DNA from 2 places in the Staphylococcus hyicus genome. Region 2 is predicted to be linked to the other one. Evidence: predicted binding sites of a transcription regulator. Region 2 holds the regulator's gene; the other holds the start of a gene.
The links. The regulator LexA, encoded in region 2, represses DNA repair genes until DNA is damaged. The targets are predictions, from matches to a motif close to CGAACATATGTTCG.
Positions count from the first base shown of each region.

Region 1: SHYC_RS05075 (Y-family DNA polymerase) is a predicted target of LexA. The motif match lies at 940-953, and genes of this name have one in related genera.

Region 1 is NZ_CP008747.1:1,075,380-1,084,738, reverse strand. Features, by position in the region: gene SHYC_RS05075 (Y-family DNA polymerase) at 1-903, opposite strand, end outside; gene SHYC_RS05065 (ADP-ribosyltransferase) at 2,075-2,821, shown strand; gene SHYC_RS05060 (hypothetical protein) at 2,837-3,403, shown strand; gene SHYC_RS05055 (trypsin-like serine peptidase) at 3,476-4,210, shown strand; gene SHYC_RS05050 (trypsin-like serine peptidase) at 4,241-4,930, shown strand; gene SHYC_RS05045 (trypsin-like serine peptidase) at 5,175-5,996, shown strand; gene SHYC_RS05040 (hypothetical protein) at 6,654-6,965, shown strand; gene SHYC_RS05030 (hypothetical protein) at 7,567-7,875, opposite strand; gene SHYC_RS12525 (hypothetical protein) at 7,866-8,000, opposite strand; gene SHYC_RS05025 (hypothetical protein) at 8,187-8,672, opposite strand; gene SHYC_RS05020 (hypothetical protein) at 8,686-8,904, opposite strand; gene SHYC_RS12360 (hypothetical protein) at 8,906-9,070, opposite strand; gene SHYC_RS05015 (hypothetical protein) at 9,067-9,359, opposite strand, start outside.
Region 2 is NZ_CP008747.1:1,563,361-1,586,048, reverse strand. Features, by position in the region: gene SHYC_RS07555 (hypothetical protein) at 1-120, opposite strand, end outside; gene SHYC_RS07550 (transcriptional regulator, SarA/Rot family) at 359-724, opposite strand; gene SHYC_RS07545 (hypothetical protein) at 1,398-1,988, shown strand; gene SHYC_RS07540 (aspartate kinase) at 2,081-3,430, opposite strand; gene SHYC_RS07535 (homoserine dehydrogenase) at 3,620-4,903, shown strand; gene thrC (threonine synthase) at 4,909-5,973, shown strand; gene thrB (homoserine kinase) at 5,973-6,890, shown strand; gene SHYC_RS07520 (Cof-type HAD-IIB family hydrolase) at 7,081-7,884, shown strand; gene SHYC_RS07515 (hypothetical protein) at 8,171-8,485, opposite strand; gene SHYC_RS07510 (amino acid permease) at 8,618-10,078, opposite strand; gene SHYC_RS07505 (catalase) at 10,281-11,777, shown strand; gene rpmG (50S ribosomal protein L33) at 12,149-12,298, opposite strand; gene rpsN (30S ribosomal protein S14) at 12,484-12,753, shown strand; gene guaC (GMP reductase) at 12,827-13,804, shown strand; gene SHYC_RS07485 (CAP domain-containing protein) at 13,818-14,831, shown strand; partial or broken gene tnpA (IS200/IS605 family transposase) at 15,153-15,635, shown strand; gene lexA (transcriptional repressor LexA) at 16,028-16,651, opposite strand; gene sosA (DNA damage-induced cell division inhibitor SosA) at 16,794-17,018, shown strand; gene SHYC_RS07465 (DUF896 domain-containing protein) at 17,233-17,469, shown strand; gene tkt (transketolase) at 17,558-19,546, shown strand; gene SHYC_RS07455 (YneF family protein) at 19,730-19,969, shown strand; gene SHYC_RS07450 (CcdC family protein) at 20,127-20,600, shown strand; gene sbcD (exonuclease subunit SbcD) at 20,733-21,851, shown strand; gene sbcC (exonuclease subunit SbcC) at 21,853-22,688, shown strand, end outside.

The DNA of each region.
Region 1 (9,359 bases), 490 kb from region 2:
AATTGTTGTTGGATAAACTCCTTTTTTTCTAGTTCGATAATAGACATCCTCTACTTGTTCACTTAAAACCGTCTTTAATTCTTGTAATTTATAATCTCGCATTAGTATTTGACTCTTTCCGAGTCCTTTATTTTTTATCTTATGAGGTTTTCTAATTAAACTTTCATCTATTCCATTTGCATGTAAATGCAGTTCAACTCCTATTATTCCAAAGTCCCTTTTTAAATACTCATAAGGATACAGTGCCAATTGTCCTACCGTGAAAATACCTCTTTTATTTAACTTAGCAGCTGTACGTTTATTGATACCCCACATCTCTGTAAGTTTATCTATTTCCCATAGTTTGTTTGGAACATCCTCATAACGCCATTCAGCAATGGCATCATGGGTCTCCTTTGCCTCAATATCCATTGAGACCTTTGCTAAAAACATATTTGACCCTATACCTATAGTACTTTTTATACCTGTATTTTGATAAATTTCATATTGTAATAATTTGGCAAATTCTTTTGGAGTATTAGCAAACAAATGATATGACTCAGTTATATCCATAAAGAATTCATCGATGCTATATTGATGAAAATCCTCATATGGAACATATTTTAATGCCACTTCTGATATTTTATTTGATACTTTCATATAAGTTATCATCTTCGGATTTGTAATATAAATGTCTCTTCGTTGAGGGATTTCAAACAGACGAGACCCTGTCTTAATGCCTAACTTTTTCAATTCAGGTGTGGCTGCTAAGACAATAGAACCCTGCCTTTTTGTATCAGCAACAACTGCTAACTTTGTTTTTAAAGGATCTAAATTTTTGAGAATACAAGAAACACTGGCAAAAAAACTTTTTAAATCAACACATAAAATATCCCTTTGCTGACATTGAAAATAATCATACATTTAATTCACCCCACCTAATTAAAGTATTTTCATTATAGAACATATGTTCTCATATGTAAAATATAATTTTCAATCAGTCTTATTTTGATTTTAAAGTAAAATATTATATAATCTGTAGTCTCAAGATCTACTAAAATTCTCAATTAAATTGTTCTGAGATAAATATGTGCTTCATTAATATTTTATTTAGCTCTTGTATTTAATATCCTCTCATCTTATAATTTGATACTCAGTTAAATATAGTTGATAGGCAAATAATTTTTAAACCGATAATTTACTCAATTAAAATTCATACTAGTCTTTATTTTAATAAAACCATTGTAATAATCACTACTAGAGGTGTGAGTATAAAAACATTAATTAAAATCATAACTAAATAAAGCATCCAATCTTTAATAGATTTGTAGTTAATCATTAGTATAGTGAGTGATAAAAGTACGATTGCAAGATTCATTAATAAATGAAATAAAATGATATCACCAGTATCATAGGTATATATAAAATCAGGGTCTAAAAGCAAAGTAACTAGAATAGTGAAATAAGCGGCATACATTAAATATATGATTTTTATAATATGTATCTCCTCTCGACCTTTAAGAACATAAAATATATTTTATTTCTCAACTTATATTTTATGTATGTTGTATATTGATTAACTAAATATTAACTAGATCAGACTGTTTAACTATTTTATTAAAATTATTAAATGGTATAATAAGTAGTAGACATGATTACACAATTTTAAAACATTACTAACATACCTCCATCCTCCCTTCTACATTAACCCGATTATAAACAAACATATAATTGATATTCTAAAGCTTAATCATTAAATTGATTAATTCCCTAAGTATAAAATTACCAAAGATTACGCCTTATTCTATAAATTTTATATAGATTTAAGGTTTTTTAAGTTTATTTAATTTTGTTTTAAAGACTTCTTAAATATATTTCTATTATATTATTAGTGAGGCGGATCATTATTTAGTTTAACTCATAATTTATTTACATTCTCTGATTCCATAATAAATCACTTCTAGTTAGAAATTTAAATATCATAAAGCTAAGCCTTAATTTTAATAACAGTGTTTAAATAAACTAAATTATAAAATTACTTCCGCCTCTTTCATTTAATATAGAGGTCTTAATCCTTAGAAAAGGTGGTTAAAAAATGAAAACTTCTTATTTTAGTAAAATTTTATTAACTTCTTCAATCGTTTTAACTAGCATAGGTTTAGTAGAACAATCCATACCTCTAAGTAGCAATGTTGTATTTGCCTCGGAAACTAAAGAATTCACCAATTTGAATGAAGCGACAGAATGGGGAAACAAATTAATTAAAGAAGCTAATTATAGTTCTAGTGATAAAACGGCAATTTATGAATACACTAAGAACAGTAGTGTTCTGAACGAACCGCTTCGTAATAGCAATGGTTTAATAGACAACTTATCCCCAACCCTCCAAGACAAAATTCGTAAACTAGATAGCGTTATTAATAAGACTAGTACACCTGAGCAAATTATAGTTCATAGACTCCTTAATTTAGACTATTTAACAAGCATAGATGGTTTTACTGATGAAGATTTCCATAACTTACAAAACACTAATGATGGCAAGTACGATAAACAAATTGTAAACAAATTACACAATATGATGAACAGTAAAATTTATAGAGAAAATGGATATTCAAGTACCCAACTAGTTAAAGGCGCCGCCTTAGCAGGAAGACCTATTGAATTAAAAATAGAACTACCTAAGGGTACTAAAGCTGCTTATATAGATTCTAAAGATTTAACAGCATACCCTGGCCAACAAGAGTTACTTCTTCCTAGAGGCACAGAATATGCTATAAACAAAGTTTATTTATCAGATGATGAGAAAAGAATTATTATTGAAGCAATTGCTTTTAAAAAATAAAAGGAGAGGATTAATTTGAAAAACTTTATAATCAAAAGTGCGACAGCTACTTTGTTACTAACAAGTGTTGCTAGTATCGCCAATGTATACACACCTTTAAGTCATGTTCACGCTGCAGAAACTGTAGTAAAAGAATACAAACAGACTTTTCCTAGTCAAGAAGAATATAATACCAAAGGCAAGTTGTACAATATAGCTGATATCAATTTACCTTTTCCAGTAGAAAATGCTGAGGTAATTTTTGAGGATGGTTCATCTATCAAATTCGATATGAAGACACCACCTGGATTTGAGGAAGAAAACCAACCAATAACCCAAAATATTAAAGAAATTGTATACAACGGTGCTGAAAGAGGAGTTACTAAAACTATCCAGCTTAAGGATTTAGATAACTTAGATCCAAAGTCATTCACTGCATTCTACCATTCAATATTCTTTGAATATCCTACTGGAACTAAAACAACATTGATATTAGAAGATGGTAAAGAAGTTCATTACACAATCGGTGACCCATTAGAGTCTACTGGGATTGATAATGATGAACGATTAATAATTAAAAAAGCAATTATAGAAAAACCTTAGATATATACGTTTTAATGATAAATACTCTTAAATTATTATTTTAATTTTCTGATAAAAATGGAGTGGTTTTACATGTTTAAAAAACTTATTAAAGTACTTATCCCCTTGTTACTCTGTACTCCCATTATAAATATGTCAATAACTCAAGCTAACGACGATTCTAATAGATTCCCAATTCTCGTAGATACTATAAAAGATAAAAGAGCAAAATTAACTGCCAGATATGAACCTAACAACCATACCTATTGTTCGGCTATTATTATTTCTCCAACTTTAGCTTTAACAGCAAAACACTGTCATTTAAATAAGAGTAGTAAAGAATACTCTGGCACAATTTACCCAGGGCAATCAGGTATGAGTACACCTTATGGCCATATGAATATTACTAATTATATACCCAATGATGCTAACGATATTGCAATATTAAAAGGTAATGAAATAGATCAATCCAACGACTACAAACATTATATGAAAGATGCTCATATAGATTTAACACCCTTTTCTAAAGAGCAAATTAAATCATTAAAAGGTAAAGAAGTGTATACCTATGGATATCCTTATAATCAAGGTGGTCTTAAACAATACAAAAGCACAGGAATCATTACTAATTATAATCCAGTGACTGATGAATTAGAAACAACATTACCAGCTGTTGAAGGGCAATCAGGATCAGGAGTATTTTTAAAAGATAATAATCAATTTATCGGAATATTATATGGCAGCTATAATACAAATCAAGGTTTATCAGGAAAAGTTATGACAATTAATGAGAGACTTTATAATTGGATAAATACTTATAAAAATTAATGATTGAAAATAAACAATGGAGGTTTTTTCATGAAAAAATTGCTTTTAACTTTATCACTTGCTTCATTAGTATCCCTATTCCCTAGTGATATCAATGCTCAACCTGTAGAAGATAATAGAGTATTAGATATGGATGTATTTGAAGGAAATAGTTTGTATACTAGTAAGTTTGAAGGCACTAGCTATTGTACAGCGGTTTTAATTTCACCTAACACAGCTTTAACAGCTAAACATTGTGAAGGCGACAATTTCAAATCAGGTCAAATAGGAACATTATACCCTGCAAGATCAGGCGCCTCAACACAGGCTGGTAGTTTACCTATTACTACTTACAATCCTTATCAAGGCGATTATGATATAGCTTTATTACAAGGTACAAATCCATCAAGTGATATGCAACATTATATCAAAAAAGGAGTTAAAATTAGTAAAGAAAGAGATATTAATAATTATAAAGGTAAAGAGGTATATACTATAGGTTATCCTCAGGATAAAGGAGAAAATTACCAATATAAAACTTACGGTACGGTTGAATCTGTAGAAGGAAATAAAATGATTGGTACCAATATTAAGACTTCACCTGGTCAATCAGGTTCTGGACTATTTTTGAAAAATACTGATGAATTAATAGGTATTTTACATGGTGACGGAAGATTTACAGCTATCGACTCAACAATTCGTGACTGGATTTCTAATAAAACCAACGTTGAAATAAATTAATATATTCAATTTAATCATGGTTAATACATTAGTTTTTAATTCAAACAATTTATCGATTGAAGCAGCTTAAAATAACACTTTTAGCTGTAAATTCACAAGATATTTTTTAAATTACTCTTAGTGAAATTTGCATTTTTCACAACAGATTTTAAATTAATTTTCATCATTCAAATTAATATCTAAATAAATGTATTTTTGACAGTTTGTCAAAATGAATAAATAAATTTATAGAGGAGAAATCAACATGAATAAAACATTACTAAAAAAAACTTTAGTACTTTTAACACTTGCAACTGTTGCGCCTATGTCATTACAGGCATTAGAAACCCCTATTAAAAATAATATTTATGCTAGCGAATTATCAAAAGAAGAGCATATTGAGAAATGGAATAGTTATAATAAACAAAGTCCTTTAGGACAAAGTTATTTTTCAAAAGTGAACGATACTACTCAAACACCTTATCAAGCTGTAGGCTCCTTGTTTATTAAAAATAAGCCTATGTTAGCTACTGGTTTTGTAGTTTCACAAAACAAAATTATTACAAATTATCACGTCGCCAGAGAAGCTAAAAATAATCCAGAGAATGTTAAATTTAGACCTGGATTAACTAAAAACTCAGAGGGCAAAGTAGAATTGCCTTTTGGTGAATTTGAAGCAGAGACAATTGATGAAGCGCCTTTTGGAGCAGGAATCGATATAGCTATTATTAAATTAAAACCTAATAAAGATGGTAAAAACATTGGAGAAGTAGTTGAACCGCTTAAATTTGGAAATGCTGAAGCAGTAGGCCCGCATCAGGTTCTAAGAGTTGTAGGTTACCCTAATAACACAACTCAGTTTTCAATGTACAGTCAAAAAATTGAAGTACATTCAACGAAGCAAGGACTTAAATACTTCGGTTATACAGAGGAAGGTAACTCAGGATCTCCAATATTAGATGATGAAAATAACTTAGTTGGAATTCATGCAGGTAGAGGTGGATTTGATGATGGCACAGAAATCCTTGTTGGTCATCGCTTTGAAAAAAGTTTACTTAAAGAATTAAAACAAAAAATAAATAATTAATAAATTTAGAGGTCAAGTAACTATAGTTATTTGACCTCTTCCTTATGGTCAGTGATTATGCACACTATATTTTCCATAAATAGAATTAAACTAAAATAATTTTTATTTTTTAAAGAAAATTTTTAGCACAAGAAAACCATTAAGAGTATTACTTGTATTTAATTTGATTCTTCGTAAAAAACATTCTGGATTACCATCATTGATAGTAAAACTTGCATTTGATATGTCTAACTTTTCTTCAATATAAAATCCTCTATTAATGGAATTTTCTAAAGTAAAACTCTTGTTTTTAATATTAATATATCTTTTTGTAATCATTCTTATATATTTTTATATTTTATCCTTCTAGGAAGAAAATTAATTGCTCTACTAAAATTTTACCTACGCTTAAGAACTTCTATATAGTTCCTACAAATCTTCCAAATTAACCATAGTAATAATTACACTAGGAAATCAAGCATAAATTGCAAAGTAACCATTTAAAACTCCTTCAATATAAAATATGTCTTTCATCATTTCTTTATATGTTCAAATACAGGTTATAAGTAACAAACAGTCAAATAAGCGAAATCAAATAAATATTTCAGAAACCATCTGCTAAAAGGGTAAGCCTTTGTGTTAATATGTATATAATAAAACTTTTAGGTGGGCAAAAAAATGAACTTATCTATATATTTAAAATTACGAAAATGTGTAAAACAAGGTAAAATTAAATTGAATTCTGATTATAAGCATTATGATTATATGGTTGATAACAAATGGATAAAACCTATAATTGACGATTATAAAACTGAAGAAGATGAAATGTTAGTTTTTTTTACGCCAGTTTATGATGATTATGTATCAATTACTTCTGAAGGTAAGGATTGTTTTTTTAAAGCAAGAAATAAATTTTTATTTTGGTTTATCGGCATATTTATAACGATACTATCATTTATTACACCTGTTATAAAATTATTTCTACCTTAAATTTTTAATACATAATAAAAAATCTATATAATGAATAATAATTCGATATCTCAATAAACAGCACCTACATCACAAAACTTGATATATATCATTGTGAGTCTGCTTTCTTTATAACTTTTAATAATAATTTTACTGATACCCCCTATTAACAGCTAAAAATAATATAAATGATAATATAGTTATAACTGCTCCAACATCTCCTGTAAATAGCAATAATTTAAACAATTAAACACTTTCTAAAACACTTGCATTTATGATATTTGTAAGATATAAGATAGATAGTAAATAATCCGTTATTTTTAGTTCGGTGAGAGGTTTTTATTGTCGAGAGATCTTGGTATACTGTATAGAATTATAAGCCATGCAAGAGATATGATTTGATTTATAAGGTTATTGTTTATGTCCAATACATATAAATCCTAAATGATATTGGTAGGGACGCCTATAATGAATGATACTAATACAGAGGCTATAATTAACATTATAGGAATAGCTACAAATAATCCTAAACCTTGCTTCGAATACTCTAATGTATTCTTTCTTAAGGCTTTAGAAAATGTTTTTATTCATCTAATATCTACTATAATTATAAGTGAATACTTTATTTGATATCTTCACTATTTAAAAAGTCCATAGAATTTTCTTTATTGATAGTTACTTCAAGTTCTTCATACTCCTCATTATATTTATTTTTTTGGTTGATGTTATAGTTATCATTATAGTCATTAAAATCTACATAAATTAATTCATTTGTTTCATCACTATAAACAATATTTATAGCTGTAACATCCGAGTATTGTGTAATCATTTCATAAGCATTTGTATCATCACTTTCAAAAGAAGCTTGTTTAATAAATTTTGGTTTATTAATTAGAATACTAAAATAAGCGTAATGTAGGTTTACATCCATTTAAGAGATATGATAACTCTACTTTCCGTAACTCCTGCTATGTGAAACATAATTACGTCTTTTTCTTCAAGTCTAACACTACCACAGTTCTCTAATACCAAGTCTATGAATTTTAAATTTTTCATTCCATATCCTCCATCTATTATCATATTTTCACTTTTTATTTATATAACTCTTTATTTATGATTGTTATCCTGATGATTATCTAAAATACAACCCATTTCCCCCTTTTTGATCCTCTATTATATTTCATCTGATAAAAGCTCTTTCCATTTATTCAGAGTTTTGTTTTATTTAATAAAACATGTATTTTATCCATACTTCTTTTTGTACGTACCTATCAATTCTTCAATAGAGTGATAGTCAAGTGCTAAATTAATTGGAACTAGTACAAAAGTTAAAATATCATCATTAATTGGTGACTTTTTTGAAATTAAATATGATAGATCCTCCCAAAAAGCTTTAAATACCTTATTATCCTCCAAACTTAGCGGAGTCTCTTCTACTTCCTTTAAAAAATCATTAGATTCTGATACTATTTTATTATTAATATGTACATTCATTTTGTTAGCTATGCTTAAACCACACGCTAACATGTCTGCAAGGTCATTTAAGAGTTCAGAACCATTGCTTTTTACTTCCCAAAAATTATAAAATCCTAAATTATCAAGCCACTTAAAGAATTTCACAGCATATGCAATTTTTAAGCTTTCTAAATTTATTAAATATTCTTTGCTCTCAAATTCTTCTTGTGTTTCTAACAATTCTTTTAAGTTTTCAATAGTTAATTCTTTCATCATTCGTCCCCTTTTATTCATTAACTTTTAATTCATAAATTGTAACTAGATCAAAATCATCGAATCTTTTTGGATTACCTTTGACAAAAACTTGCCCGCTTTGTGCTTCATAACCAGCTTCTTTTAGACGTTTTATCAATTCTTCTTTATAACGGTACACTTTATTTTCTCTATAACTGTAGTTATCTTCATAAGGCTCACAATTATCATGTTCTGCTTGGTATAGAATCATCTCATTTCTCCTCCATATTTGCGTAGAATTTGATTTCCATTTTATTACCATGTCTATCTAAAATGACCATTTTTTCATATAATCCAGCTGATACTAATTGCGAGACTTTTACATTTTTATTTAACATTTCCCACATTTGAAGATACTTTTCTATAGGTAAACTCATTTATTTGATCCCTCGTACTTTTCTTTTAGCCTTAAATATGCTTTGTATTCTTGCTCTTTGCGGTATTTCTCTTCTTCCAGTCTTCTTTTATTTATCTTGTAATCAAAATATTCTTTTCGTGCTTCTTGGTCGACAAATGGTAGCCTTGATACATCAAATAATCCTTCAAATTGTATTTCGTCATCTAGCAACATATTTATAAATCTAGGAAGTTTAATCTGATGTCTTTGAATGGCGTCAATATCTGCTAAATCTTCATTCTCTTGTATATCTGTATTAATTCTCAAAC
Region 2 (22,688 bases):
TCGAATCGCTTGAACTGTAGGAATGATTTGGGTGTTGTTTTTCTTTTTCTCATGTTCCAATTTTAATACTAAACGCTTGTTAACATAGCGTAAATAATCATTTTGTCTTTTAAATTTCACATGGTTTAAAATGGCAAAAATCAAAATGAAAATGATGATTGTATATAATATGAGAGTCAAAAACATGCTATTCACCTCTGTTTAAGTTGGGGGATTAAATTGTTGTTGATTAAAGGGTTTAATCAATTCTATTCGTTAGCGTAATTAAAAGAAGTATCATATAAAAAAAGAGCAAGACGTAAATCACCAGTTGTAATGAGACAGTCTTACTCTGAAGCGGATATTCTTTTAAAAGTGTTTAAGATTGAATAGTGTCTTTAATTAATATTTCGAAGTTTTCAAGTACTTCTTTCATTTTTTCTTCTTGCTCATCGGTAATTGTTATAAAAACTTTACGTTCATCTTCAGTTGAGCGTTCTTTGCCAATGATTCCATTTTCAGTTAGCGCGGTAAGTGATTTATGAATTTCCATAAGGCTAAAATCAATTGATTGTTTAACTTTATGTAATGAAATACGACGACTTTCTGTAGTTTTAAGGTGATGCAAAAACAGAATGTCATTTAATTTTAAATTATGTCGTTTTTTTAGTTCGCTAATTATTTTTTTTCGGTGTGATTCATAGAAAAAAACCTTATTAATATCTAAATCATATTGTTTATTCATTTTTTCACTCCTTTTTTTCTAATCTTTTTGAGAACCTATACTATATTATATTAAAAATTTTATACTTTTCAATGGAATACTCTTAGAATGAAGCAAAAAAATCGAAAAAATTATAATATGGCGCAAAAGCTCTTTTTAACATATCAATAATTATTTTTAAAAGAAACTATTCGATTTGCTTCGTTTATGTATATATAAAGGATGAAAAGACTAAAGTGCTTGGATAGAAAGCTTTTAAAGAAGTAAGATTTATATTTTTAAGAATTCACACTTAATGTTTTTAAAATCAGTTGCCACATTGGGAAGAATTGAAAAATAAAATATCCTAATAAAATGATGGTGATATTTTAAATATTTTTAAATTCCTTGAAATGTTGTGTAACAATGTTCGAATTAAATGGGGTATTCAAAAGTTTAAATTGTTAGGGAGTATTATATTTGGATATTTTAATACATCGTAGAATACAAAAGTTTTATTTCAAACATCACACTGTTACAAACAAAGATTAACTGTTAGATTATCATCGCAACATTTTATTATGCAGAAGGTTATAATATGAACGGTTATTTTTTGAATGCTAAAGTTATTTAATCCTAATACATTGCGTATCGAAGTTATTTTTAATATAATGACCTATGTGATGAAAGCGGTTTCCAGAAAGGAGGGCATAAGTTGAGTGATTTACACCAAAATAACACAAGAACTTTAATGGATATTTTGATAACGCATGTCCCTGAATACTTTAAATTTTATGGAGACGTTGCGACTGAATTATTTTTGAACGATCAACTTGAAATTTCTAAGAAGGTTGCGATAAGTGTTAAACGACAACATTTATTAACTGTGCTTAATGCCATTCCTGAAGCGTATCAAATTGAAGGTATTGATGAAAATGGAAAGCGCATTCCTAAAGAAGATATTGAACTTAAAAATATATTTTTTATAGCAGTTAAAAGTCATGAGATATGTGTGTTGAAAATACGAATTTATGATGTGGATGAGGATCAATGGATTTTTCGTTTAGACAATCAAATACGTATTCCTGAAAAACATATTTATTATCATTCTTTAAAATGGAATGTGGATTTTATAAAGCCAGAAATCATTTTAATGTTTCATTTGTACGAGTCTATTAATGAAAAACAAATAAGACATTTTAGACATTTAATCGATCGAATGAGCTATTTTCAATTTGTAACACTTAAAACGGTCGTTGGTGAGGAGCGACTAAGAAAAGTTATTCAAGAGAGAAGTTCATCATAATAAAAAATGTTAAATGCCTTTGCCATTCAATTTTGTAATGAATGGCAAAGGCATTTTTCACAAATAAGACACACTGTTATAATAAAGAGGTGTTAATTATAGCACTTGTCATAACATGCTTTCACTGCTAATTCTGCATCGTTATTAGATATACCAAACATCATTGAAATCTCAGAAGAACCTTGGTTAATCATACGTAAGTTAATGTTCGCGTCTGCCAGAGCTGTCGTAATTTTATTGGCTGTCCCTACTGTTGCACTCATGCCTTCGCCAACGACCATTAAAATTGCGAGGTCTTGTTCGATGTTCAATTCATCAATGTCACATTCTTTACGAATGGCTTCTAAAATTTTCTGTTCTTTACCTCGAATTTGATTTGTTCTCATAATAATACTGATGTTATCTATTCCAGAAGGCATATGGTCAAAAGAAATGTTATTTTCTGCCAATATGTTTAAGATTTTCACAGTAAAACCAACTTGTCTGTTCATCAAATATTTTTTGATGTTGATACTCGTAAAACCTTTGTCACAACTGATGCCTAATACGACTTTTTTACGATTAAATTCCCGATCATGTAAGATATACGTGCCAGGGTCATCTGGACGATTAGTATTTTTTATAACGACCGGAATGCGGTACCTATATAATGGTTGTAAAGCTTCATCATGAAAAACACCAAAGCCGGCATAAGATAATTCGCGCATTTCGCGATATGTAATTTCACTAATGATTTCAGGGTCATGGATGACATTGGGGTTAGCACGATAGATTCCAGAGACATCTGTAAAATTTTCATACAATTTTGCACGTACGCCACGGGCGATGATTGCTCCAGTGATGTCTGATCCACCTCTTGGGAACGTGACGATATTCCCTTTTTCAGAATATCCAAAAAATCCAGGAATAATGATTTTATGTTTACGTTGATTTAATTCATTTATTTTTTCATAGCTACTTTCAAGAATTTGAGCATTCCCTGGTTCGTCAGTGACAATAATCCCAGCTTCTTTAGGAGATAAATACTCTGTTGGGACACCTTGTTCAGTGTTGTATGCTGCGATTATTTTTGCATTGAAATTCTCTCCAGAAGATTTTAATGCGTCTAATAAACGTTGTGGTTCATCTTTAAGCTCTAAAATTAACTGTTCTAAAGTGCTATCAATTTCTTCTAGAATGTTGGTTTTTAAATCTAGACCCTTTATAATATCATTAAAGCGTTCTAAAATTTCAGATTTTTTATGCTGATAATCTAATTGATTTATGACTTTTTCATATAAACGAATCAAAAGATCGGTTGTCTTGGTATCTTTATCATGTCGCTTACCAGGTGCTGAAACGATTACAATTTGTCTTTCATTATCACTGTTAATAATATTTAATACTTTTTGAATTTGTTCAGCAGTTGCAACAGAACTGCCACCGAATTTAGATACTTTCATACTATGACAACCTTTCTTTCTCGATTAAATGAGGATTCGTAATTTATAACAAAGTAAATGTTCAAACGCATATTTTCTAAATTTTTAGAACTTTACAAACTTTGTTAATGCACTTATACTAAACCATATTTACGTATAATTCAACAATACACAAATTTTTTTTGAGAGAAAAATACGGAGGGATTTTATATGAAACAACTCAATGTTGCATTACTAGGATTAGGCACTGTTGGTTCGGGTGTTGTAAAAATCATCGAAGAGAATCACCAACAGATTAAAGACACCATTCAAAAAGATATCCGAATTAAACATATTCTAGTACGAGATAAAAGTAAAAATCGCCCGATTAATATCCAACAATATCATCTTACTGAAAATGTAGATGATATTTTAAATGATGAGGATGTAGATATCATTATTGAAGTAATGGGGGGCATTGAACCAACGGTAGATTGGTTGAAAGCAGCATTGACTCAAAAAAAACATGTCATAACTGCCAATAAAGATTTGCTTGCGGTACATTTACGTGAATTAGAAGATTTAGCGCAAACAAATAAAGTTGCTTTAAAATACGAGGCGAGTGTGGCAGGTGGTATACCGATTGTTAATGCGATAAATAATGGCTTAAATGCGAACAATATTAGTGAATTTATGGGGATTTTTAATGGTACGTCAAATTTTATTTTAACTAAAATGTCAGAAGATGGTACTTCATATGATAATGCTCTTAAAGAAGCACAAGAATTAGGGTTCGCTGAAGCTGATCCTACAGACGATGTTGAGGGTATTGATGCTGCTCGAAAAGTGGTCATTACATCTTACTTATCTTTTAACCAAGTGATTCGTTTAAATGATGTAGAAACAGAAGGGATATCTAGAGTTACACCTGAGGATATCAAAGCGGCTAAAGCATTAGGATATAAAATAAAATTAATTGGTAAAGGAAGTTATACTAACGGTCGTGTCACTGCTTCTGTTAAACCTACGCTTTTAGCACAATCTCATCAACTAGCGTCGGTAGAAAATGAATATAATGCGATATATGTCATTGGAGATGCTGTTGGTGAAACGATGTTTTATGGAAAAGGTGCAGGAAGTTTAGCAACAGGTAGTGCTGTTGTAAGTGATTTGTTGAATGTATCCTTACAATTTGAATCAGATTTACATACGCTACCACCACACTTTGAATTGAAAACAGAAGAAACAAAAGAGATGATGGATAGCAATGAACCGATTACAATTTCTGAAAAAGCGAGTTTTTATGTTGTAGTTGAAACACCCGCGGTTTCAATTAAACACGTTGAATCTGTGATTAAAGGTGCATTACCATTTCATAAATCATTAAAAATCGAATCGATAAATGATCAAACAGTTGCTTTAGTGATTAATGGCATCGATGAGTTACCTGCTCAATATATTGAATCAGAAGAAGGATACAAAGTTAAGAAAATTTATCCAGTAGAAGGGGCTTGATTAGCATGAAAATGTGGAAAGGTTTAGTTCAAGAATATCGACAATTTTTACCAGTGAGTGATGCAACGCCTCATGTGTCTTTAAATGAAGGCCACACACCATTAATATATTGCGATACGCTTTCTGATATGTTAGGGGTGGAGTTGTATGTGAAGTATGAGGGTGCTAATCCTACTGGATCGTTTAAAGATCGTGGGATGGTCATGGCAGTAACAAAAGCAAAGGAACAAGGACGAAAAATTGTGATTTGTGCTTCTACTGGAAATACATCCGCTTCAGCAGCAGCATATGCTGCACGTGCAGGATTAAAATCAATTGTGGTCATTCCAGAAGGGAAAATTGCGCTTGGAAAATTATCACAAGCTGTTATGTATGGGGCTGAAATTGTCTCGATTGAAGGTAATTTTGATGAAGCTTTAGAAATCGTGAAAGAGGTCGCGCAAGATGGAGAAATTGAATTAGTGAATTCGGTGAACCCATATCGTATTGAAGGCCAAAAAACAGCTGCTTTCGAAATTGTAGAACAATTAGATGGTCAGGCGCCAGATATTTTAGCTATTCCAGTAGGGAACGCAGGTAATATAACAGCGTATTGGAAAGGTTTCAAGGAGTATGATGCGCGTGAGCAAACAGGCAAGCCACAAATGTTTGGATTCCAGGCAAAAGGTGCATCCCCAATCGTGCAGAATAAAGTTGTGAAAAATCCTGAAACGATTGCGACGGCGATTCGAATTGGAAACCCAGCAAGCTGGGATAAAGCGGTTGATGCGATTGACACTTCTAATGGTTTAATCGATGCCGTTACAGATGATGAAATTTTAGAAGCTTATCAACTGATGACATCAAAAGAGGGTATCTTCAGTGAGCCAGCAAGTAATGCCTCCATCGCAGGGCTCATTAAGTTACATCGTCAAGGAAAGTTAAAACCTGGTCAAAAAGTTGTGGCAGTTTTAACGGGTAATGGCCTTAAAGATCCAGATACAGCAATTAACTTGTTAGAAAATCCGATTCAAGCATTACCTAATGATAAAGATAGTATTATTCAATACATTAAGGATGCATTACAATGATAAAACATAAATTAACATTAAAAATTCCAGCTTCCACGGCGAATTTAGGGTGTGGGTTTGATTCGATTGGTATGGCGCTCAACAAGTTTTTAATTATAGAGGCACAACCTATTCATGGACCATCTTGGACTTTCGTACATGACGGCCCGTGTTTAGAAGATTTACCTACAGACTCATCTCATTACATTTATAAGATTGCCCAACAAGTGGCTAAACGTTATGATGTCACATTACCTCCACTAGAAGTAAAAATGTATAGTGACATCCCTTTAGCTCGTGGTTTAGGCTCATCTGCTTCTGCACTCGTCGGCGCACTATATATTGCGAATTATTTTGGTGACATTGAGTTATCAAAATATGAATTACTTCAATTAGCAACTGAAATGGAAGGACACCCTGATAATGTAGCGCCAACCATTTATGGCGGATTAGTCGTAGGTTATCATAATGCAGACACATCAATGACCGATGTCGCACATATCGATGTACCAGATGTAGATTTTATTATTACGATTCCAACATATCCTTTAGAAACTGAAGCGGCGAGGCGTGTACTGCCAGAAACAATTTCACATAAGGAAGCAGTAAAGTATAGTGCCATTAGTAATACAATGATTAGTGCATTGATACAGCACAATTATGAATTGGCTGGAAAAATGATGGAACAAGATGGTTTACATGAACCGTATCGTCAACATCTTTTACCTGATTTTCATAGAGTTAAAGAAATTGCTAAACAATATGATGCCTATGCGACAGTCATTTCAGGTGCAGGTCCGACTATATTGACGATGATAAAAAAAGAACGAAGTGGTCCGCTCGTTCGTGCATTGCGACAAGATATCTCTTCTTGTCATTCAGAACTTGCGACGGTTAATTTGCAAGGTATCAAGTCTAAAATTGTTTATCGATATTAGACGAGCATTCCATTTAAACAAATATGGATGTCGCATCTTTTAACGAATATAGATTGAGTAAACCTTTCAATTACACAGGCTTGTGTAATTTGAAGGGTTTTCTTTTGGGGCGAATAGGTTATTTCATCAATCCTTATGTTTTTTAGAGGCGAAATGTTGTAATATTAAAAGGTATGAAAGGAGCGTAACTATGAAACCAGACTTAATTATTATGGATATGGATGACACATTAATGACGTCAGAAAACACTGTTTCAAAAGAGACGAAAGCGTATTTGATTGACATCCAAGAGAAAGGGTATTCGATAGCTTTAGCATCTGGTAGACCTACAGAAGGAATGATTCCGGTAGCGGAAGCTTTAAAGATGGATCAACATAACAGTTATATTATGTCTTATAATGGTGCGAAAACGATTGATTTAAAGACAAAAGAAGTCATCGCAAGTGAGTTGATTTCAAAAGCTGATTTTGATGACATTGTAGATTATTGTCGTCAACATGGCTTGTTTACCATTACATATAAAGATGGCCATATTATTTATGAGGGTGACCATGAATATATGAATATCGAAGCAGAAATTACTGGATTACCAATGAAACGCGTATTTGATTTAAAAGATTATATTCAAGAACCTGTCCCTAAAGCCATGGGGGTTGATTACGAAGCCCATATTGCTGAGCTCATGTCCACTTTGAAAGGCACGTTTAATGAAACGATAACATGTACGACAAGTAAACCCTTTTTCTTAGAATTTATGAGTGCTGGCGTGTCAAAAGGTAATGCCATTCAAGATTTGGCACAACGATTAAATATAGACGTAAACCAAATGATTGCTTTTGGAGATAGCGCCAACGATAAAGAAATGTTCGATGTTGTTGGGATGCCAATTGCGATGGGGAATGCGATAGATGTATTAAAAGAACGTGCTAAAATGATAACAAAGGGGCATGATGAGGACGGCATTCCACACGCTTTGAAGCAATTTATAAAATAGTCGTTCATTTTATGAACCTAATACCTAGAATTTCAATTCAACCTTATGGTTTTGAAAGTTTAGATCGATGCAAATTTATGTATTATATTATACTGATGACGTAATTTGCACATTTTTACTATTTTACTATGTATAAAGGTATGAAGTTAAAAAGTACGCAATTTAAGATAAGATGTATCAAAATAGCCAGCAAAATTCATTTGTTCATGAACTTTGCTGGCTATTTAATTTTCTGATGCAAAGTACCATTTAATAAAGAAGTCACATAACTCTTATTTTGATGCGTTTATTTCGCTGTATGTGTCCATTCTTTTCTACCTCGATGACGTTTGATGTGTGCATAGACTTGGTCTGCCGCATAGTCAAGGTTGGTATATACTGTGATTGAAAATGCGGTTTGATGTTGAGCGAAAGGTTCTTCTAAATAGAGCTCTTTTAAATGTGCGTATAAACTTTCCATTTGTTCATGTGTAAGGCTAGTATACTCTCTCAATGTGCGTTTTGTAAGTTGATTGTGCTTATCTTCAAAAGCTTGAACCACAATAACAAAGCGTTCGTCTTGTTTTAAAACATCATCAAAAAGGTTTGTTTGTCCAACCATAATGTCCACCCTTTACAAATTGTTTACTTTATTATACATGAATTTGTTTGTACTGAAAATAATATAAAAAGCGACAATGAAGAGGAATGAATCAACATCATTGTCGCTAATTTTACAGTTATATGTGCGTAATTAAGACTGCTTTTGATTATACATTTCGTGCTCTGATAAATCAATTTCATTTAATGGAATGAGCTTTGTACGATTTAGAACCTTATGAATGAAATAAACCACGATTAGTAAAACAATCGGTAAGAAGCTTTGTGCAAGTTTAGCGATATCAAAAGTAACGATTGCTTCAAAAGAACTTCCAAAAATTAAAAATGCAATAATGGCTAAAACAACGATAGGCCCTATAGGGAATAAGGGCGACTTATACGGTAATAACTGATTAATGTCTTTGTTTTGAACTTTAATCGCACGACGCATACGAATTTGTGAAATGATACTTGAAGCCCACACGAAAGTGATTAAGGCACCAATTATATTTAATAATGCCATCACGCTTTGTGGATTAAAATTGGCATACACAGTGACAGCTGTAATTAAAATAAATGTTGTGAATAAAGCATTTAAAGGTAATTTCGTTGAATGATTAATACGACTTAACAACTTAGGTGCTGAGCCTTGTTGACTAAGAGAAAACAACATACGACTCGTTGTAAACATCCCTGAATTAGAAGCTGACAGTAAGGACGTTAATATCACAGCATTAATCACTGATGCTGCAAATGCAATACCGACTTTATCAAAAACAATTGTGAAAGGACTCTGTGTTATCGAACTGCTTTCATTTAATAGCGTTGGGTCTGTATATGGAATAATAGCTGAAATGACTGCAATGGATAGAACGTAGAATAATAATATACGCCAGAATACTTGTTTAATTGCGCGAGGCATAGATTTTTTAGGATTATCGGATTCCCCAGCAGTAACAGCCACAACTTCGGTACCACCAACAGAGAAGCCTGCAATCAGTAATACGCTTAGAAATCCTGAAATACCACCGACAAACGGTGCTTCGCCTAAGGTAAAGTTATCAAAGCCATATGTGTGACCGCCTAAAATACCAAAGATCATTAAAATACCTAATATAATGAAGACAATTATCGTCACAACTTTAATTAACGAGAGCCAAAATTCCGCTTCTCCAAAGGCTTTAACTGAAAAAACATTTAATAGTAATAATAAACTTAAAAAGATAATACTCCAAACCAAAGGTGAGAAGAAACTAAAGGCATCCCAATAACTTAGTACATTGGTAGCAATAATGACATCTACACTTGTAACGAGTGCCCAAATAAGCCAGTATAACCAACCCATCGTAAAACCTAATGAAGCATCTACGAACCGTGTCGCATAACTACTAAATGAACCTGAAACTGGGTAGAACGTTGCCATTTCACCTATAGAGGACATGAGAAAATATAGCATTGTTCCAATAATTAAATAGGCTAAAATTGCACCACCCGGACCAGCTTGTGCAATTACGCCACCAGTAGCAACAAATAAACCTGTACCTATGGCACCACCAATTGCAAACATAGTGATATGTCTCAATTGGAGCCCCCGACTTAAATTCTTTTCTTCCATAAACATCTTCTCCCTATTCAATTATTCTATATATTGTACTTGCAAAAGTGAGGGGTTTCAATAGTATTTTATAACTTTAAAGCCCTAAATTAAAAAAATACACCGAAAAAAGGCGAAATAGTTCCTTTTTTTAGAATTTTTAAGTATAATTTGAGATGAGTACTACATTAGAATTATTATAAAGAAGAAAGAGGGTTTTATTATGCGTCGTGAAGAACCAACTAAATTAACTGGTTTATTTGGCCACCCAGTTGGAGATCGTGAAAACACAGCCACAGCGGGCCCGCGTGGTCCATTATTAATGCAAGACCCATACTTCTTAGAACAAATGTCTCATTTTGATCGTGAAGTGATTCCAGAAAGACGTATGCATGCGAAAGGATCAGGTGCGTTTGGTACATTTACCGTGACCAATGATATTACACAATATACATGTGCCAAAATTTTTTCAGAAGTGGGGAAAAAGACTGAGATGTTCGCACGTTTTTCAACGGTAGCAGGTGAACGTGGAGCAGCTGACGCTGAACGTGATATTCGAGGTTTCGCATTAAAATTCTATACAGAAGAAGGTAACTGGGACTTAGTAGGAAATAACACACCCGTATTTTTCTTTAGAGATCCAAAACTATTTGTAAGTTTAAACCGCGCAGTGAAACGTGATCCAAGAACGAATATGAGAAGTGCACAAAATAATTGGGACTTTTGGACTTCTTTACCTGAAGCATTGCATCAAGTGACGATTTTAATGACAGATCGAGGTATTCCGAAAGGGTATCGTCATATGCATGGGTTTGGTTCACACACATACGGTATGATTAACGCAAACAATGAGCGTGTATGGGTGAAATTCCATTTCCGTACGCAACAAGGTATTGAAAATATTCAACCTGAAGAAGCGGCTAAAATCGTCGGTGAAGATCGTGAATCATCTCAACGCGATTTATATAATGCAATCGAAAACGGTGACTTTCCTAAATGGAAAATGTATATTCAAGTAATGACAGAAGAACAAGCTAAACACCATAAAGATAATCCATTTGACTTAACAAAAGTATGGTTCAAAGATGAATATCCACTTATTGAAGTTGGTGAATTCGAATTGAATCGTAACCCCGATAACTATTTCCAAGATGTAGAACAAGCTGCTTTTGCACCTACAAACATTATTCCTGGTATTGATTTCTCCCCAGACAAAATGTTACAAGGTCGTTTGTTCTCTTATGGAGATGCACAACGTTATCGCTTAGGGGTTAACCACTGGCAAATCCCTGTGAACCAACCAAAAGGTGTGGGTGTAAACAATATTTGTCCTTTCAGTCGTGACGGTCAAATGCGCATACTAGATGGAAACCAAGGCAGTCAAACCCACTATTATCCTAATAGTTATGGTGTACATGAAAGTCAACCAGAATACAAGCGACCGCCTTTAGAGCTTCATGGAGATGCATATGAATATAATTTCAGAGAAGACGACGATAATTATTTTGAACAACCTGGTAAATTGTTCCGTTTACAATCTCCAGAGCAGCAACAACGTATGTTCAAAAATACGGCAGATGAAATGGAAGGTACGACAGATGAAGTAAAACATCGTCATATTCGACATTGTTACCAAGCAGATCCAGATTATGGTAAAGGTGTCGCTAAAGCGTTAGGCATGTTAGATCAATTAGACTTTATTTTAGCGGGAATTAAATAATGTATATAAGGGGGCGCTTCTTTGGAGTTGCCCTTTTTTCATCAATATGGAGATCAACGGACAAAACAACTAGGCTTTTTGAAATTTAAAAGTTACGGGTTTTTATCATTGTAATTTTATATTTTTGAGAAAGGGATTTGTCAAACTTAAACTTATGAAATTGCAGTACAAATAATAATTCTGAAGAGAAGTTTTTTCTCACGTGTGGTACTTTCAGACTAAAGTAATTTTAGTTGTTGGTTTAGTTAATAGAAGTTGAGTAATGAGCGTCTTTAAAAAGAAAACAAAAAAGCCACAACACCGAACTTTCGGGCTGTAGCTTACGTCGTATTTTGATGAGTTGGTGTTTCGTAACTGCTTAAATCAACTTATTATTTCGTTTCTCTGTGTAACGTATGTTTGTTTAATCTTGGGCAATATTTCATCATTTCGATACGCTCAGGATTCGTACGTTTGTTTTTCGTAGTGATGTAGTTACGGTCACCACATTCAGTACATGCTAATGTCACATTAACGCGCATTGGGTCGACCTCCTTTTAAATTGAAACTATTACGATTTGTTATTTTATCATGTTTTGAACGCTTTGCCAACAGTTATTTATACCATATTTTAATTATTATAAAAATCATCCTTGATTCACAATAAAAGGATATGCTATGATTTAAATCGTAATAATTACGATTTGATAATGAAGGAGAGATAGATATGGCGAAAAAATCTAAAATTGCCAAAGAACAAAAGCGTGAAGCTTTAGTTGCAAAATACGCTGAATTAAGACGCGAACTTAAAGCAAAAGGTGATTATGAAGCTTTAAGAAAATTACCAAGAGATTCATCACCAACACGTTTAACACGTAGATGTAAAGTAACGGGTCGTCCAAGAGGCGTGTTACGTAAATTTGAAATGTCACGTATTGCTTTCAGAGAGCATGCACATAAAGGGCAAATTCCTGGCGTGAAAAAATCAAGTTGGTAAGAACCTTTTATTTACTTTATTGCCAATAGATAGTATATTATCTTTTGGAATAAATTTATAAGGGGTTTAGAAAATGAAAATTTTTGATTACGAAGATATTCAACTCATACCGAATAAAAGCATTGTGAAAAGTCGTTCTGAAATTGATACATCTATTCAATTTGGCCCAAAACGTTTTAAGTTACCGGTTGTGCCTGCAAATATGCAAACGGTAATGAATGAAACGTTAGCAGAGTGGTTCGCTGAAAATGATTACTTCTATATAATGCATCGTTTTGATGAAGCTGCACGTCTGCCTTTCGTTAAAAAAATGAAAGATAAAGGATTGTTTGCTTCCATTTCTGTAGGTGTAAAAGAAGGAGAATTCAAGTTTATTGAATCACTTAAAGAAGCAGACCTTTCACCAGAATACATCACGATTGATATCGCACATGGTCACTCAGATCAGGTGATTGAAATGATTCAACATATTAAAAAATTATTACCTGAAGTATTTGTTATTGCTGGTAATGTTGGTACGCCAGAAGGTGTGCGTGAACTTGAAAATGCTGGTGCAGATGCTACTAAAGTGGGTATTGGTCCAGGTCGTGTATGTATTACAAAAATCAAAACAGGTTTTGGCACAGGTGGTTGGCAACTTGCAGCAGTGAATCATTGTAGTAAGGCTGCACGTAAACCAATTATTGCTGATGGTGGCATTCGTACACACGGCGATATTGCTAAATCTGTACGTTTTGGTGCTTCGATGGTGATGATTGGTTCTTTATTTGCAGCTCATGATGAGTCTCCAGGTGAAACAGTAGAAGTTGATGGTAAAAAGTATAAAGAATATTTTGGTAGTGCATCTGAATATCAAAAAGGTGAACGTAAAAATGTTGAAGGCAAAAAAATGTTTGTAGAACATAAAGGTTCACTAAAAGATACCCTTACTGAGATGCAAGAGGACTTACAAAGTTCTATATCTTATGCGGGTGGTAAAGATATCGGTGCACTACGAAAAGTGGATTATGTGATTGTAAGAAATTCGATTTTCAACGGTGATAGAGACTAAAAAATAGGAGTGGATTTCTATTAAATCATTCATATCTTTTCTCATACTCGGTTTTGTCATTGTATTAACGATTCCGGTTCAACCTACAGATGCGACACAAAAATTGGCGCAACCTGTTACTACCAAAGTAGATCAACTTGTTGACAGTAATAAATCACATACAGCATTAAAGACTCCAGATCAACAAGCGTTTGCGATACGCAACATTCAGATTAACATGTCACAAAAAGATGTAGAGGCGAAACTCGGTAAAGCATCAGCTGTACTTGATAATGAATACGGTACAAAATGGCATGTATATCATAACAAGTTTAATGACTTTATCTTAGTAAGTTATATTAATGGTAAAGTTCATGGTTTATTTACGAATCAAAATATCATTACTTCTAAATCAGGTATTAAATACAACACACCACAAAATGTGGTGCGTGATAAATTAGGTAAACCCCTTGAAGGAATCAAAAAAGGAAATACATTATACCGCCAAAATAACGATGAATATGATGTGTTTGAGAAAGATGGCATCTATACAACTGCATTTTATGATAAACATCGTAGCAATCAGTTAACTGCGCTTTTACAAGTGAGTAAAGAGATGGAAAACCGATTAAATGGTCAGTATGGTGCCCCTTCAAAAGGTTTAGCTCAAAGTTATGAAAAACTAGACTATTATTTAGTCAATGCAACACGCGTACAAAACAATTTAAAAGCATTAAACTACTCTGAAGCGTTAGCTGACACTGCACGTAAACATAGTCATGATATGGCAGTGAATCAGTATTTTGAACATACGAATTTAAAAGGTGAATCACCATTTGATCGTATGAAAAAAGATGGACACCAGTATAGAACAGCAGCGGAAAACCTTGCTTATGGTCAACAAAGTGCAATCTTTGCGCACCAAGGGTTGATGAATTCTGCAGGTCACCGAAAAAACATCCTACATCCTAATGTATCCACACTTGGTGTAGGGGTAGACTTCAATAAAAATAAACAACCTTATTGGACTGAAAATTATACTGGATAATGTTTAACGCCGTTTAATATTGGGAAAAAATCAATCAAATGAGGTTGATAGTATGAATACTTATAATATGAAAGTTCAAGATATGCCCAATATCGAACAACAAACTAAGGATATTCTAGAACGTGTTAAAGAAATATTAAATAAGAAAGAAGCGTAAGGCGATAGCTATCGTCTTACGCTTTTCTTATTATATAAAAGTAAACCATGCGCTATGCGTATGGTTCCGGAGAGGTTTCACCGTTGTATTAAAATCGGCATTTCCTCATGATAGAATAAAACTTGGTCAGCCAACCAAAATTAACTATACGAGGAGATGCCATAATGTCTAACGACACAAACAGTTTAGCACATACAAAATGGAATTGTAAGTATCACATAGTTTTCGCAACAAAATATAGAAGACAAATAATATATGGAAAATTAAAAAGAGATATCGGAATAATTCTGAGACAACTATGTGAAAGAAAAGGTGTTGAAATCATAGAAGCTGAAGCATGTAAAGATTATATTCATATGCTTGTGAGTATACCTCCAAAACGGAGTGTTTCTCAATTTGTAGGATATTTAAAAGGTAAGAGTAGCTTAGTGATATTTGATAAACATGCACATTTGAAATATAAATATGGTAATAGGAAGTTTTGGTGTAAAGGATTTTAAGTAGATACAGTTGGAAGATATAAAAAGGTAATAGAAGAATACATTCGAAATCAATTACAAGAGGATATCGTTGCAGAACAACTCACAATGATGGAATATATAGACCCATTCACAGGGAAAGAAAATAAAAAGTTTAGAAAAAAATAGGACCCTTTTAGGGGTCGCTGAGAAAGTAGTACAGTTGGCTGATCTTTCCAGTGCCCTTACAATGGCTGGTCAGTAACAGAGGCTTTCAACCGCAGAACAAACCACCCGTTCACACGGGTAGTTTTGATTTTATATAAAATGTAATAGCTATGAAAGGAACTAGACTGGAATGAGATAAAGTGCCTAAAACTTAATATGAATGTAACCTAATTACTAATGTTATTAAAGGATATAAAATTAATGTTGACAATGATTTTGAAATGTATGATGATTTGTTTAAATACCACTATCATAAATAAACGAATTTTTTAACATTGAACGTGAAGTAATTGAGAAGGGGCTGGGACATAATTACCAGCCCCTTTTATATAAGCAAAGGAGATCTCATTGAATTACAGTTCTCTAAATAGGCCTACTACTTTACCTAGCACAGTGACATGTTCTAAGTAGATAGGATCTAAACTACTATTTTCAGGTTGTAAGCGATAACGATTTTTTTCTTTATAGAAACGTTTTACTGTGGCTTCATCATCTTCCGTCATTGCTACAATGATATCGCCATTTTCTGCGATTGATTGGCTTCTTACGATTACTTTATCGCCATCTAAAATGCCAGCTTCAATCATACTGTCTCCTACAACATTTAAAATAAAGATTTGGCCATTATGTGTAGAAGTAAAGTGTTCAGGAAGTGGGTAATATTCTTCAACATTTTCCACAGCAGTAATCGGCGTACCAGCGGTAACTTTACCGATAACGGGTACATAAATTGTTTCTTCCATATTTACTGGTTCACCCATGAGCTCACTTACGATTTCGATTGCTCGAGGTTTTGTAGGGTCACGACGGATGTAACCTTTCTCTTCAAGGCGTGATAAATGGCCGTGCACGGTTGAACTTGAAGCCAATCCAACAGCTTCTCCAATTTCACGAACACTTGGCGGATAACCTTTCGTTTGAACAATATGTTTGATAAATTCAAATATTTCTTCTTGTCTTTTTGTCAGTTCTCTCATTAGATTACACTCCTTTGCATGATTTATGTACATTATAGCATAGTTATCCGAACAGAACAAACATTTGTTCGTTTTATGTTGACACAGAACATTCGTTCTGTTAAAGTAATTACACAAACAAATGTTCTAGGAGATGTTGATAATGATGAAAGTGAAATTAAATGAAATATATCTATATGTATCTGTTTTTGTTGCTTCTATGATTATCTTTTTCGTATTCTTTATAATGACAAGTCAAACTGCGCATACAGAACAAACGTACGAAATGACAGACCATCAAATTAATTCTAATCAAACGGAACACGTACAAAAATACGAACAAAAATCAAAGGATCAACAAAATGTGCTCGCTGTGACAGTTCGATAGATTTAAATTCGAACATATGATATAAAGACATAGAAATGAGGCACACAGTAATGAAACTAAAAACTAATAAATATAGAGATTTTCTGAGGACGATGTGAAATGATGTATGACGTTTCACATTGTCTTTTTTAATTCAAGTTATGAGTCATGGCGGTTGGTTTTATGCGTCTTTTCTGTTATATTTTGTAGAGAATATTGACGGAGGTTTTCATATATGCTTAGTCAAGAAAAATTACAGCGTATTAATGCACTAGCAAAGAAAAAGAAAAGTGAAGGTTTGACCGAAGCTGAAGCAAAAGAACAATCACGCTTAAGAAGTGAATATCTTGCTTCATTTCGAAATAGTTTTAAAGATCAAATCGAACATACTAAAGTGATTGACCCTGAGGGTAATGACGTGACACCTAAAAAATTAAAAGAAATTCAAAAGCAAAATCATACACGTCGTTAGTTCACTGTTTATACAAAAGAAATTATAGGTTTTATACGTGGATATAAGGTATAATAACCCTAGTAGCAAATAGAAAGGAAGTCATAATATGTTTGGACAAAAAGACACACATGCAGTAAATACCATCCGTGCGCTTAGCATTGATGCAATTGAGAAAGCGAATTCTGGTCACCCTGGTTTACCAATGGGTGCTGCACCAATGGCTTACACACTTTGGACGCAACATTTAAATTTTAATCCTAATTCTAATACGTATTTCAATCGCGACCGTTTTGTTTTATCTGCGGGTCATGGTTCTGCACTTTTATATAGCTTGCTTCACGTTTCTGGCAGCTTAGAATTAGAAGAGTTAAAGCAATTTAGACAGTGGGATTCCAAAACACCAGGACATCCTGAATACAACCATACAAAAGGTGTAGAAATTACAACAGGGCCACTAGGTCAAGGTTTTGCTATGTCAGTAGGTATGGCAATGGCTGAAAAACACTTAGCTGCAAAATTCAATCAAGATGATATTTCTGTTGTAGATCATTATACTTACGTATTAGCTTCTGATGGCGACTTAATGGAAGGAATTTCTCATGAAGCTGCATCTTTAGCGGGTCATCTAAAATTAGATAAACTAATCACTTTATATGACTCAAATGATATTTCCTTAGACGGCAAAACAAATAAGTCTTTCTCTGAAGACATTAAAAAACGTTTTGAAGCGTATGGTTGGAATCATATCCTTGTTACAGACGGTAATGATATGGAAGCCATCAACAACGCAATTGTAAAAGCAAAATCTCAAGAAGGACCTACAATCATTGAAGTAAAAACAATCATTGGTTATGGTTCTCCAAATAAATCTAACAGTCACAGTTCTCACGGTGCACCACTAGGTGAAGAAGAACGTGAATTAACATTCAAAAATTATGAATTAGACGCGACTCAAACATTCCAAGTGGATGATAGTGTGTATGAAATCTTTAATGAAACGATGATCAAACGTGCAGACGAACATGAAGCTGCATGGAAAAAAGATTTGGAAGCATATGCTGAAAAATATCCTGAACTTGCGAAAGAGTTTAAATTAGCCATTGCAGGAGAATTACCTGAAAACTATGACGAAGCGTTACCACGTTTCGAGTTAGGTCACAAAGCGGCTTCTCGTGCAGATTCTGGAGAAATCATTCAAGCCATTGGTAAATCTGTACCTTCATTCTTCGGTGGTTCAGCTGACTTAGCGTCATCAAATAAATCGAACGTTAAAGCTGAAGGCGACTTCTCTGCAGAAGATGGCACAGGTAAAAATGTCTGGTTTGGTGTGCGTGAATTTGCGATGGCAGCTGCAGTGAATGGTATGGCAGCACACGGGGGGTTACATCCTTATGGTGCAACTTTCTTTGTATTTAGTGATTACTTAAAACCAGCGTTACGTCTTTCTTCTATTATGGGTGTGCGTTCAACGTTCATTTTCACGCATGATTCGATTGCGGTTGGTGAAGATGGTCCAACACACGAACCAATTGAGCAATTAGCTGGTTTACGTGCGATCCCTAACTTAAACGTGATTCGTCCAGCAGATGGCAATGAAACACGTGTCGCTTGGAAAGTTGCCTTAGAATCTAACAACACACCTACAGCACTCGTATTAACACGTCAAGGATTACCAGTGTTAGATGTCGAAGAATCAAAACTTGAAGAAGGTGTACGTAAAGGGGCTTACGTTGTATATGAAACAGAAAAAGCACCAGAATACGTATTGTTAGCTTCGGGTTCTGAAGTGAGCTTAGTTATTGAAGTTGCGAAAGATCTTGAGCAACGTGGTAAAGGTGTACGTGTCGTGTCAATGCCAAACTGGCATGCATTTGAACAACAGTCGAAAGCTTATCAAGAAGAGGTATTACTTCCAGAAGTATCTAAACGTGTTGCAGTTGAAATGGGTGCAACGCTTGGATGGCATAAATATGTAGGTATGAAAGGTATTGTTGTTGGTATTGACCGTTATGGTGCAAGTGCGCCTGGAGATTTAGTAGTTGAAAAATATGGTTTCACTAAAGAAAATATTCTTTCTCAAATCGAATCATTATAATTGTCATAGTTATTTTAAATGATGTATTTCAACGTAAAACTATAATCGGTGGTTTCCACATTATAGACGATTTCCTATGGATAGAGGGCGAGACGTTTATGTCCGCTCTCTATTTTCATGAAAGTATTGGAATGACCTTGAAAACTTGTACCAATTTTAGTAAAATGCAAAAGGATAGAGAAAGTGGGTGAAATAATGGCTACATGGTTGGCAATCGTATTAATTGTACTTGCACTTATCATTGGACTTGTAGGTGGCTTTTTCCTCGCACGTAAATATATGATGGATTATTTAAAGAAAAATCCTCCAATTAACGAAGAAATGTTACGTATGATGATGATGCAAATGGGTCAAAAACCATCACAGAAAAAAATTAATCAAATGATGACAATGATGAATAAAAACATGGACAAAAAGTTTTAATGTCCAACATTTAAATGTTAAAAAAGATTCGGAAGTGAGATAGTTTCCGAGTCTTTTTTTATGCGCGTCAATATGATTGAGCGCACTTCAATGACGTTTCGCTTTTTAGTATGATATAATACGCTTATTATTGGTTAACTACAAAGGAGATTTATGTATGACGTTTTTAGTATTTTCAATTCTTGTCGCCTTTTTTATGAGCGCTATCGTTATTTTTATTCGTGTGAAAGCGCAAAAATATCCTGTCAATACTAAAAAAATCATGTTGCCACCGCTTTTTATGGCAACAGGGGCATTGATGTATGTAGTGCCTTATTTTAGATTAACGGGTTTAGAAATTTTAGAATCCGTTATCGTAGGGTTTATTTTTTCATCGATATTAATCCTTACGTCACACTTTGAAGTGAAAAACCACCAAATTTATTTAAAAAAATCAAAAGCCTTTCCAATTATTTTAGTATCGTTGTTAATAATGCGGACGTTATTAAAAGTTTATATTGGTAACTCAGTCCATCCGGGTGAATTGGCAGGGATGTTTTTCTTATTAGCATTTAGTATGTTATTACCATGGCGACTTGCGATGTTATTACGTTATAGAAATATAAAACGTCAGTTAGGAAATGCTTCATAAAATGGATATCATTTAAACCGAGCTTGTTTATTATAGCATGAGAATGACATGCTAAAATGAGCTCGGTTTTTACTTGCAATGGCTTATAGCCTTTATTAAAATAATATAGAACAAATGTTCTGGAGTGATAAGATGAAAGTGATACATACAGCAGATTGGCATTTAGGAAAAGTGTTAAATGGTCACTCGTTTCTAGAAGATCAGTGCGCTATTTTAGAGGAATTTGTGAAAAAAGTTGAAAAAGAAAATCCTGATGTGCTGATTATAGCAGGAGATATATTTGATACTGCAATGCCAAGTAAACGAGCTATTGAATTAATGGAACGCACGATTGCACGTTTAAATATAGACTTAAAAATACCAATGATTATTACAAATGGTAACCACGATGGTAAAGAGCGTTTACGATATGGTGCACACTGGTTCAAACAGAATCAACTATACATTCGTACGGAATTAGCTGATTTTGAAAAACCAATTACTTTAGGAAATGTGTGTTTTTATACGTTGCCCTTTTTTACACTGGCAGAAGCGAGAGCTTTTTTAGGTGTGGAAGTTTCAACATATGAAGAAACTATTACACAACTTGTAGAACGTATTAAGCCTCAGATAGATGCCTCAAAGCAAAATGTGTTGATTGGACATTTTACTTTATTTGGTGCACCAAAAAGTGATTCCGAAAGAGAACTCACTGTTGGGACGATTGAAAGTGTGCGTCCACATTGTGTGTCGTTATTTGACGCAGTAATGTTAGGGCATATTCATCACCCTTTTGCTTTAAATCAAAATGATATTTATTATAGTGGCTCGTTATTACAGTATTCGTTTTCTGAAGTCAACCAAACTAAAGGAATGAGATGTTTCACTTTTAATAAAGATGATTATACTCAAACGTTTATACCGTTGACCTCAGAAAGGCAACTCCAATATGTTGAAACGACGTTTGATGATGCAATAAACGGTCGTTTTAAACATACTAACAAAGACGATTATTTTCATTTCAGTTTATCAGAGCTTGAAATGGTTAAAGATCCAATGCAACAACTTAAAAAAGTGTTTCCGAACACCTTGGCACTCACACAACAAGAGTATGAATCGACGAAACATGTGAAAGCCTCTCACAATATTAAAAAAATGAAACCTATTGAAATTATAGATACTTTTTATAAAGAACTCATGGATGATGGATTAGATGAGATTCAAATGAAAGAAGTGAAAGCCTTTTTAAATCACTACGAAGAGGAGGAATAAGATGAAACCGATTCGTTTAAAGTTAGAGAATTTTGGCCCTTTTTTAAATGAAGAAATTGATTTTACACAAATTGAAACGAATCAACTTTTTTTGATTAGTGGTAAAACAGGCTCTGGTAAAACGATGATTTTTGATGCGATAGTTTATGCCTTATATGGTAGAGCGTCAACATCGTCCCGTGAAGTCGCACAATTGCGAAGCCACTTTGCTTCTCCTGACGTGCCATTAAAAGTGACGTATGAATTTGACGTGCAACACCAACGCTATAAAGTGATACGTTCTGCGACTTTTACAAAACCGAATAAAAAAAGTGAAACACAAGGTATTCTTGAAGTGTATAAACGTGAAGATACACAATATGTACTTCAAGAGAGCAAAATTAATCCAGGCAATGCCTATTTGCAATCATTAATGAATTTAAAAGTCGATCAGTTTCGTCAATTGTTTATATTACCTCAAGGTGAGTTTAAATCATTTCTAGTGTCAAAAAGTCAGGATAAGCAAACGATTTTGCGTACACTATTTAATACAGTCATGTATGAAGACTTAAAAAACAATTTAAAAGATAAAACCAAGTCTATTCAAGAAGATATGGATAAAACATACGATCGATTAAGTACTTATTGGCAAGATATGTATGCGCTTGACAATGATAATTTAAAACGTCATCTTGAAACGAATGTCTCGCAGTACACTCAAATAGAAACATGCTTATCTGACTTTGAGGAGATCGGCCACCGTGAAATTATGCGCTTATCATCAAAAAAAACATCCACTGAAACACGATTGGCGCAAATAAAAGCAAAAGTTGATCAAGAAAATATGAGACAGCAATT